DNA from 2 places in the Shewanella loihica PV-4 genome. Region 1 is predicted to be linked to the other one. Evidence: predicted binding sites of a transcription regulator. Region 1 holds the regulator's gene; the other holds the start of a gene.

Region 1 (5,028 bases):
GACGTGGTCGATGAGTCTATGCTTAGACGCGGCCGAGAAACCGCCAACGCCCTGTTTGGTAACAGTGCCAGCGTACTGGTCGGTGACTTCCTCTATACCCGCTCTTTCCAGATGATGACAGAGCTGAAGAGCATGGAGGTACTTGAAGTGCTCGCCGATGCCACCAACGTATTGGCTGAAGGCGAAGTATTGCAGCTAATGAACTGTAACGACCCAGACACCAGCGAAGAGAGCTACATGCGGGTGATCTACTGCAAGACAGCGAAACTATTTGAAGCTGCCACCCGTCTGGCTGGTGTGCTGGCCGAAAGCAGCATAGAAGTGCAGACCGCACTGGCCGACTATGGTAAGTATCTGGGCACAGCCTTCCAGCTCACCGACGATCTATTGGACTATACGGCCGATACTGAGGCTTTAGGTAAGAACATAGGCGACGACTTGGCCGAGGGTAAGCCTACCCTGCCATTAATTTATGCCATCGCCAACGGCAACGAGCTGGAGCGTCAATTAATTCGCGATGCGATTGAGAAAGGTGACGGCACTGAGCATATCGATACCATACTAAATGCCCTTAAGCAGTGTGGCGCCCTAGACTACACAGAGAAACGCGCTCGGGAAGAAGCAGAGAAGGCGATACGCGCATTAGATCTAATACCCGATAGCGACTATAAGCAGGCGCTGATATCGCTGGCGAGAATCGCCGTGGCGCGCGATCACTAAGTCGCAGACTATTAGATCCTATTCAGTCTTTCGCCATTCGGTATCAAGGTAAAAGTTACCCATAAAAAAAGGAGCCAATTGGCTCCTTTTTTTATTAAGGACGAACTAAAGGCTTAGCCTTATTTTACGAAGTCGACACCCAGTGTGATATCGGCTTTAAGCGTATCTAGCATAGCATCACGTGCGTTGGCTTCGAACTCGCTAACCTCACCATAGGCAAGTACCTGCTCGATACCGTTCTTACCCAGCAGCACAGGTTGCGCGAAGAAGTCAGCATGCTCGCTGCCACCATCGACATAGGCACACTCAACAACGTTAGCTTCGCCTTGTAGGCCGCGAACCAGTGACAAACCGAAACGACATGCCGCCTGACCCATAGACAGAGTCGCGCTACCGCCACCCGCCTTAGCTTCAACCACTTCGGTACCCGCGTTCTGGATACGAGTCGTCAGTGCAGCCACTTCTTCATCAGAGAAGCTTACGCCTTCGATTTGAGACAGTAGTGGCAGAATAGTCACGCCGCTGTGTCCACCGATAACATTCACTTTAACGTCGGCAACGTTCAGACCTTTCGCTTCAGCAACGAAAGTTTCAGAGCGGATAACGTCAAGGGTTGTCACACCGAACAGACGGTTCTTGTCATATACACCGGCAGCTTTCAGTACTTCAGCAGCAATAGCGACAGTAGTGTTAACTGGGTTAGTGATGATACCGATCAGCGCCTTAGGGCAAGTTGCGGCACACTTCTCAACCAGGTTTCTTACGATACCCGCGTTGATGTTGAATAGATCTGAACGATCCATGCCTGGCTTACGTGCAACACCGGCAGAGATCAGTACCACGTCGGCACCTTCCAGCGCTGGCGTTGGATCTTCACCCGCAAAACCCTTAACTTCTACAGCAGTCGGGATGTGGCTTAGGTCAACGGCAACACCAGGAGTGACTGGCGCGATATCATAAAGGGATAGTTTTGAACCGGCAGGCAGTTGAGTTTTGAGTAGTAGGGCAAGAGCCTGGCCAATACCACCGGCGGCACCAAGTACAGCAACTTTCATAGTTATCTCCGTTAATTCTTGGATATTATGTGATATAGATCTAGATTTACCGATGGCGCAACATTACTGGAATCACGGTAAAAATTCAATTATCCCTTAGTCGTGTGGCCAGATAATTTCAATTTCTCCCAGCCAACTGCCATTTACAGCCCATTTAAGATATACTGCCCGGCCTTGCCTGCGACCCCTTACCGCTCCAACCACCCCGTAAACCTGAATTTTTATTCACACAATCCGAATAACGCTTGACTAATGGCGCAAAAATATTCAAAATAACCCAGTTTTTTGAATATAAGAATAATTCGATATGCAAGCCAATAAAAATCAAGACGAACTTGTAAAGACCTTTAAGGCTATCTTGAAGGAGGAGCGTTTTGGCTCCCAGAGCGAGATAGTCAACGCCCTGCAGTCCGAGGGCTTCAACAACATTAACCAATCCAAAGTCTCACGCATGCTGAGCAAGTTTGGCGCCGTGCGCACCCGCAACGCCAAGCAGGAGATGGTCTACTGCCTGCCCGCCGAGCTTGGGGTCCCGACGGCCGGCAGCCCACTGAAAAACTTAGTGCTGGATGTCGACCATAATCAATCTATGATAGTGGTCAGAACCAGCCCAGGTGCGGCCCAGCTGATCGCCAGACTGCTGGACTCTATAGGTAAGCCAGAAGGCATACTGGGCACCATCGCCGGTGACGATACCATCTTCATCTGCCCTTCCAACATTCAGGAAGTGGACAAGACGCTCGAGACGGTCAAGTCGCTGTTTAACTACGCCGATTAGTCCGCTTCGCAAGGACGGCCTAAGCCATCCCCCGAGAGACACCCTTTAGCCTGTTTGGGCAAAGGGTGTTTTTTTATCTAAGTTTTGACTTGGTTTTACCTAGGTTTAATCACGCTCAAATTGAATACTATATATCTGATAGGATACACTGAGTCCAAACCATCCCCCCTCTGTCACCCGATGGTTAAGGACCCGAGATGAATAACAATAAGATAATTAATATCGACAACCTTTGCTGGGAATCTTGGCAACACTCAGATCGATACGCCAGCCATCAAAAACATATCGGCGATGCCGCCGGTTGTCAGCAGATCGGCGTCACCATGGAACGACTGGAACCCGGCAAGCTCTCCTCCGTCGCCCACTACCACACCAAGGAAGAGGAACACCTCTACGCACTGCAAGGTGAAGCCACCCTGTATATCGACGGCGAGCCTCACCCCTTTAAGCAGGGCGACTATATCTGTTTTACTGCAAATTCAGGCATCTCCCATACCCTGAAAAACGAATCCGAAGCCGACTTCCTGTTTCTGGTGCTGGGCAATCGCGATCCCCACGATGTGGTGGTGTACCCAGAGCATAATAAGGTGCAGGTGCGCTCCATCGACGAGATCTATGCCAAGCGCCCCACCAACTACTGGGATCCCGACCGTTAATTCACCGATAATCGGACACAAAAAAACACACCTTAGGGTGTGTTTTTTATTGGGTAAGCTAGAAGCTAGCAATATGGACTTTTGAGGTACTCACATCAAGAGTGCCGCTATGCCTTAATCCTCAAATTCTGCCTCTCGCTCCATGAAATCAAGCGACGGGGCAAAGAATGCCGAGCCTGTCAGTGCCTGGGTAAAGTGCATCAGGTGATCGTGATTCCCCTCGCCGTCGCCATGAACCATACTGCTCAACATCTTCTCGAAATGTACCGAGTTGCGACAGACTGAGATAAACATCAGCCCCTGCTCCTTCATCGACCCGTAAGGCATACTCTGACGCAGGATCTCCATCGACTTACCGTCGGCATCCTTCAGATTGACCCGCTTGATGTGGCTGGTAAGCGGCTTGTCCTCAGAGGCATACTCGATATTGTCTATCTTGGTGCGGCCTATGATATCTTCCTGCTTCTTCTGCGGCAGACGGTTCCACTTACTGAGGTTATGGGCAAACTTCTGCACATGAATATAACTGCCGCCACGGAAATACTCGTCTTCGTCGCCCACCAAGGCCACATCCTGACGATGACGTCCCTTAGGGTTCTCTGTGCCATCGACAAATCCGGTTAGATCCCGGGTATCCATAAACTGGAATCCGCGCTCCTCATCCACCAGCTCAACCAAATCTTCAAACATCTGGCACACTTCGTTGGCCACCAGATGCAAGATGTCATAACGATCGCAGCGCAGATGCACGAAAAGATCATACTCATGGGCTGGTGCATCACGATTATCGGCATGCATGGCCGGGAAAGGCTTGAGCTGTGAAGGACGACGCCCTGGATACAGGCTATCCCAGTAGTTGGCACCTATGGCCACGAAACCGTTGAAGGCGCTGTCGGCATACTGGTCGGCCAATTCATAGATATACTGTGCGACATTGGCGACGCAGGGACGCAGCTGAGACTCGACGCCGTCGTTGGCGTTGAACATCAGATACACGCTATGTAAATTTCCTTCGGCACACACACCCAGCTGTTCACGTGGCATAACCAGACTATCCATAAATAAACCTACCTTTCGTCAGTCTCAATTTCGGCGTTATTATCCGAAACTTTAGCGATAATTAGTATTACACAACCCACAAACCGTTAAAGCGAAACGTCATTTACCGGCTAGATTAACTTTTTTTTAAGTTGGCAACCATAGCCAGACGCAAATGCCCTTCACAAAAGTGTTACATAGGCCAGCTTAGAAGAGCACCGCCGGATGAGGCGTCACCGACAGGCCAACCTTCTGCCCAGGGCTAAAATGGTGCAGGGGCGAGCGCACTGCCAATATCTCCTCGCCAATCAAGATGCTGTAGTGGCACAGATTACCGAGGAAGCGCCGCGCTATTATAGTGCCCTCACCTTGCTCATCTCCTGCCATCTGCAGCTGCTCCGGACGCAGCAGGAGCTCGCCGCGATATCCGGCCGCTTTGGGCAAATCACTGCTGCTTTGTACCTCACCCAGCAGGGTCTGTAACCGGGCCCTATCTTTCACCTCACAGCTAAGATAGTTCACCTGACCGAGGAATTCCGCCACATACTTATCCGTTGGCTCGGCGTAGAGGCTCTCAGCACTGCCATATTGGGCTATGCCCCCATCCTTGAAGAGAGCCAGCTTATCGGCAAACACGAAGGCCTCATCCTTGCTGTGGGTTACAAACACGGCACTTACTCCGCGCTGCTTTAAGATCTCGCGGATCTCCACCATCATCTCTCCGCGCACCTTAGCGTCGATATTGGAAAAGGGCTCATCGAGCAGCAGAAGTTCTGGCTCA
Region 2 (5,028 bases), 1.4 Mb from region 1:
CTCGACCCGGTAGAGGGGAATATCCACCAGCATAGTGCTTGGTGTTAGGCGAACGCTGGTATCATGGGCCTTGTAGAACACCCAGGAGAGCAGGCCCAATACGGCGATCACCATCCCCGCAGAGGCATATTTTGCCTTCTTAGGTAAGGGCTTCACCATCAGCAAGACTAGCACCAAGGCGACACCCAGCAGCATAGACAGGAAGATCCCGCTGGATGCCGAATCTAAGGTCGTAAGTTGAAAGACTTGAGTATCCATCTCTAAATATCCTCTTGAAACATTTGGGCATGCAAGCAGATCATCCCTGAGCCCAACCCTAACATGAACCGATAACTTGAGTGTGGCGCTCTCGACATATTATGTCAAGAGTCGTTGCTGTGAGTTAACTTGGACACACAAAAAGACCACCCCAAGGGTGGCCTCTTTCATCGGATGGGTTTAGCGTTATTGAAGATCTAAGGCGAGAATCTTCGACTTGCGCTGATAGTTATACAGCTGCTTCTTCTTGTTTGGCAGGGCATCGACCTCGACGATCTGGAAGCCATGCTCGAGGAACCAGTGAATGCTGCGGGTCGTCAGCGCAAACAGGCGAGCATAACCACGCACCTTGGCCTGACCTATGATGTTCTTCAGCAAGATGCTGCCGCGGTCGGCATCACGATAATCGGGATGCACCACCAGGCAGGCAAACTCTCCGGCATTGTCCTCCTCGAAGGGATAGAGGGCCGCGCAGCCGATCACTAGGCCATCACGCTCGATCAGCATAAACTGCTCTATCTCCATCTCCAGCTGCTCACGCGAGCGGCGCACCAAGACCCCAGCTTGCTCCAGCGGGCGGATGAGGTCCAAGACACCACCGATATCGGCAATGGTGGCTCTGCGCAGACGCTCGGCACTCTCGGTCACTATCTGGGTACCGATACCGTCACGGGAGAACAGCTCCTGCAGCAAGGCGCCATCATCGAGATAGCTGACGAAGTGGCAGCGGGCCACACCGTTACGACAGGCGTCTATGCTGGCCTGTAAGAAGGCCCGTGTTCCTACACACCAATTGTCTTCATCGGTCAGCTCAGACAAGATTCGCTGAGCATCGGTTGGCATCAGCTCGGCAATCACCTCGCCGTTGCTGTCGAGTATCCCCTCCTTGGCACTGAAACCTATCATCTTGTCGGCCTTGAGCTTCACCGCGATCTGGGTCGCGACCTCTTCGGCGGTCAGGTTAAAACACTCGCCGGTCACAGAGGCCGCCACCGGTCCCAGGAGCACTATGCCGTGGTTGTCCAGCTGACGCCTGAGGCCCGCAACATCGATACGTCTCACCTTGCCACTCAGGCAGTAGTCGACGCCGTTATCCACTCCTAAGGGCTGGGCTATCACGAAGTTACCGCTGACCACGTTGATCTGCGCCCCTTGCATCGGGGTATTGCTCAAACTCATCGACAGGCGCGCGGTAATGTCCAGCTGCAGACCGCCCACCACCTGCTTGATCACCCTGAAGGACTCTTCATCGCTGATGCGCACCCCGTTGTAATACTCAGGTGCAAGATTATGCGCGGCCAAGGCCTCATCGATTTGCGGTCTGGCGCCATGGACCAGCACTATCTTGATCCCAAGGCTGTGAAGCAGGGCGATATCGTTGATGATGGAGCGAAACTGACTCTGCGCCAGCGCCTCACCGCCCAACATGACCACAAATGTCTTGCCCCTGTGTGCATTCACATAGGAAGCAGAATGACGAAACCCCTCGACTAACTCAGTAGTGCGCACCCGCGTAACCTCAACAATAAATATGTGACAATATCGTCCCAGACGAATAACAAGCCGATTTTATTGCATTTAAATTCACATTAAAAGCATTTGTTGTCATCGAAAGCGATATTTTTTCATCACAAAGAGACAATCTGCTTAAGCATAGCAGAACAGATTAAGATCAGAGGCTTAGGTAGAGGTCGGAATCCGTCGGCACGCAGGGTTATCACCTGGGAACTTATCTAAAAAATAGAAATGAGCTGGCCAACGGCATGGGGAAATTTAGGGCAAAAAAAAGCCCCTGCTATGAGGGGCTTTTTCCAAAAAACGTGAATCAAGAATTACTTGATTTTCGCTTCTTTGTAGATAACGTGCTGACGGATAACGGGATCAAATTTCTTGATCTCCATCTTTTCAGGCATGTTACGCTTGTTTTTCTCAGTCGTGTAGAAGTGACCTGTTTTAGCGCTAGAAACTAGCTTGATCTTCTCACGGTTACCTTTAGCTTTAGCCATGGCTTATTACACCTTCTCGCCGCGGGCACGAAGTTCAGCAACAACAACTTCGATACCTTTCTTATCGATAATACGCATACCTTTAGTAGATACACGTAGCTGTACGAAACGCTTTTCGTCTTCTAACCAGAAACGGTGGTTCTGTAGGTTAGGTAAAAAACGACGACGAGTCGCGTTCTTAGCGTGCGAACGGTTGTTACCAACCATCGGCTTCTTGCCAGTAACTTGGCATACTCTTGACATGTCAATCTTCTCCAAAAACAATTTAACGCTCGAGCATTAATGTACCTCGAATATGGCCGTCGCCCGAGGCACACAAAGAGGGCGCATTTTATACAGGATCTAAAATCAAAGATCAAGGGATATTCAATCTATCCATCCCCTCTCTGCAAACGAAACTATCTCACGATCGCCTACAACCATATGGTCTAGCAGCGAAACATCTATAGTCGCCAACGCGTATTTCAATCGCTCAGTAATTCGCCGATCAGCATGACTGGGCTCAGCCCCCCCGGAAGGATGGTTGTGGCACACAATTACCGCTGCGGCTTTTTTCTCAAGCACTAGGCTTACCACTTCTCGTGGATAAACCGAGGCTGAATCTATGGTGCCACGGAACAATTCGACGAACTGAATCACCCTATGCTGACTATCGAGCAATAAGATGGCAAACACTTCGTAGGCACGATCCGCCAATTGTCTCATTAAATAGTCCCGAGTTAAATCAGGATCTGACAAAATCTTTCCTCTTTGTAGATTTTCTTGCGCGATCCGCTTGCTTAACTCGATGGCTGCCTGCAATTGAGCATACTTTACCGGGCCGATCCCCTGAATATCACACAGCTCACTCAAGGAGGCGCTAAACAGCGCCCTGAGGCCACCGAAGTGGGTTAACATGACTCTGGCCAGGGACACGGCGCTTTGCCCCTTGAGGCCGTTTCTAAGCAGCACCGCCAGCAACTCGGCATCGGAGAGCTGAGCGACACCACTGCGCAGCAGTTTTTCTCTGGGCCCCTCTCCCTGAGGCCAATCTTTGATTGCCATAAACACTCCTTGTCTCGGCGCCATCTGCACACCTAGGCTTTAGAGTATGGTCTAGTTTTTAAAAACTTGTATCCTCAACTTCGGCAGGATTGTGGTATGGTTAGCGGGCAAAATTAAACGCGATTAGTGATCAACATGAGTCTAACCAATAAAAAGATATTGCTGGGAATTGGCGGCGGCATTGCTGCTTATAAGTCTGCCGATCTGGTCCGCCGCCTGAAAGAACGCGGCGCCGATGTACGTGTCGTCATGAGCCAAAGCGCGCAAGAATTTATTACGCCGCTGACCCTGCAGGCACTGTCGGGACATCCCATTGCCACCGACCTGTTAGACCCGGCGGCCGAAGCCGCCATGGGGCATATCGAACTCGCCCGCTGGGCCGACTTAGTGTTGATCGCTCCGGCAACCGCCAACCTGATCGCCCGCATCAACGCCGGCATGGCCGATGAGTTAATCACCACCACCTGCCTGGCCACAGAAGCGCCTGTAGTGCTCTGCCCGGCGATGAATCAGCAGATGTATCGGAACGTCGCCACCCAGGAAAATCTGGACAACCTGAGAAAGCGTGGTCTCACCATCTGGGGACCGGCATCTGGTAGCCAGGCCTGTGGCGAAGTCGGCCCAGGCCGCATGGAGGAGCCTCTGGTGATCGCCGAGCGCGTCGAACACTTCTTTGCGCCAAAGCTGCTTCAGGGAATATCGATACTGCTGACGGCGGGCCCAACCCGCGAAGCAATCGACCCCGTGCGTTACATCTCTAATCACAGCTCGGGCAAGATGGGCTTTGCCCTAGCACGCGCGGCGGCCGAGATGGGCGCTAAGGTGACGCTGGTCTCCGGCCCGGTCAATCTTGAGACGCCGATGAATGTCAATCGCCTCAACGTCGCCTCGACCCAGGAGATGCTCGACGCCGTGATGCAGCAGGTACACCACAGCGATATCTTCATCGGCTGCGCTGCGGTCTGCGACTATCGCACCGCGGATATTGCCGACGAGAAAATTAAGAAATCTGCCACAGAGATGTCACTTGCGCTTGTACGCAATCCTGATATCTTAGCCACGGTCGCGGCCCATGAGGCACGTCCATTCACGGTAGGATTTGCCGCCGAGACCCAGGATGTAGACCATTACGCCAAAGACAAGTTGACCCGCAAGAAATTGGATATGATCGCCGCCAATGACGTATCCGACCCGGCCATCGGCTTCAACAGCGATAGCAATGCCTTGAAGGTTTTCTGGCAAGGAGGCGAGCACGCCCTGCCCGCCACAGATAAATATACCCTGGCGAAGCAACTACTCACCCTAATCGCACAGCAGATGAAGACAGCATGAAGACGCCCATAGAACTCAAGATCCTCGATTCTCGCATCGGCTCACAGTTTCCGCTTCCCGCCTACGCGACACCGGGCAGTGCCGGCATGGATCTGCGTGCCATGATAGAAACCACAATGGTGATTCAACCGGGTGAAACCCAGCTGATCCCAACCGGTATCGCCGTGCATGTGGCCGATCCCAGCCTGGCGGCCGTCATCCTGCCGCGCTCCGGCATGGGCCACAAACATGGCATAGTGCTGGGCAACCTGGTCGGTCTTATCGACTCTGACTATCAGGGTCCCCTGATGGTCTCTTGCTGGAACCGCAGCAACGAGCCTTTCACCTTGGAGATTGGCGATCGCCTGGCGCAACTGGTGTTTGTGCCTGTGGTACAAGCCGAATTTAA

Evidence for each region. Region 1 encodes ArgR, which controls arginine synthesis, uptake and breakdown. Its sites were predicted from a motif close to ANTGAATANNTATTCANT; they were not measured.
Region 2: the regulator ArgR is predicted to act here: its motif matches at 1,830-1,847, upstream of argA (amino-acid N-acetyltransferase).

What each region holds. Positions count from the first base shown of each region.
Region 1 is NC_009092.1:985,002-990,029, reverse strand. It holds gene ispB (octaprenyl diphosphate synthase) at 1-720, shown strand, start outside; gene mdh (malate dehydrogenase) at 840-1,775, opposite strand; gene argR (transcriptional regulator ArgR) at 2,083-2,553, shown strand; gene SHEW_RS04450 (cupin domain-containing protein) at 2,751-3,209, shown strand; gene SHEW_RS04445 (Dyp-type peroxidase) at 3,324-4,268, opposite strand; gene SHEW_RS04440 (ABC transporter ATP-binding protein) at 4,455-5,028, opposite strand, start outside.
Region 2 is NC_009092.1:4,164,087-4,169,114, forward strand. It holds gene SHEW_RS18030 (hypothetical protein) at 1-258, opposite strand, end outside; gene argA (amino-acid N-acetyltransferase) at 445-1,767, opposite strand; gene rpmG (50S ribosomal protein L33) at 2,091-2,264, opposite strand; gene rpmB (50S ribosomal protein L28) at 2,271-2,507, opposite strand; gene radC (RadC family protein) at 2,631-3,308, opposite strand; gene coaBC (bifunctional phosphopantothenoylcysteine decarboxylase/phosphopantothenate--cysteine ligase CoaBC) at 3,444-4,640, shown strand; gene dut (dUTP diphosphatase) at 4,637-5,028, shown strand, end outside.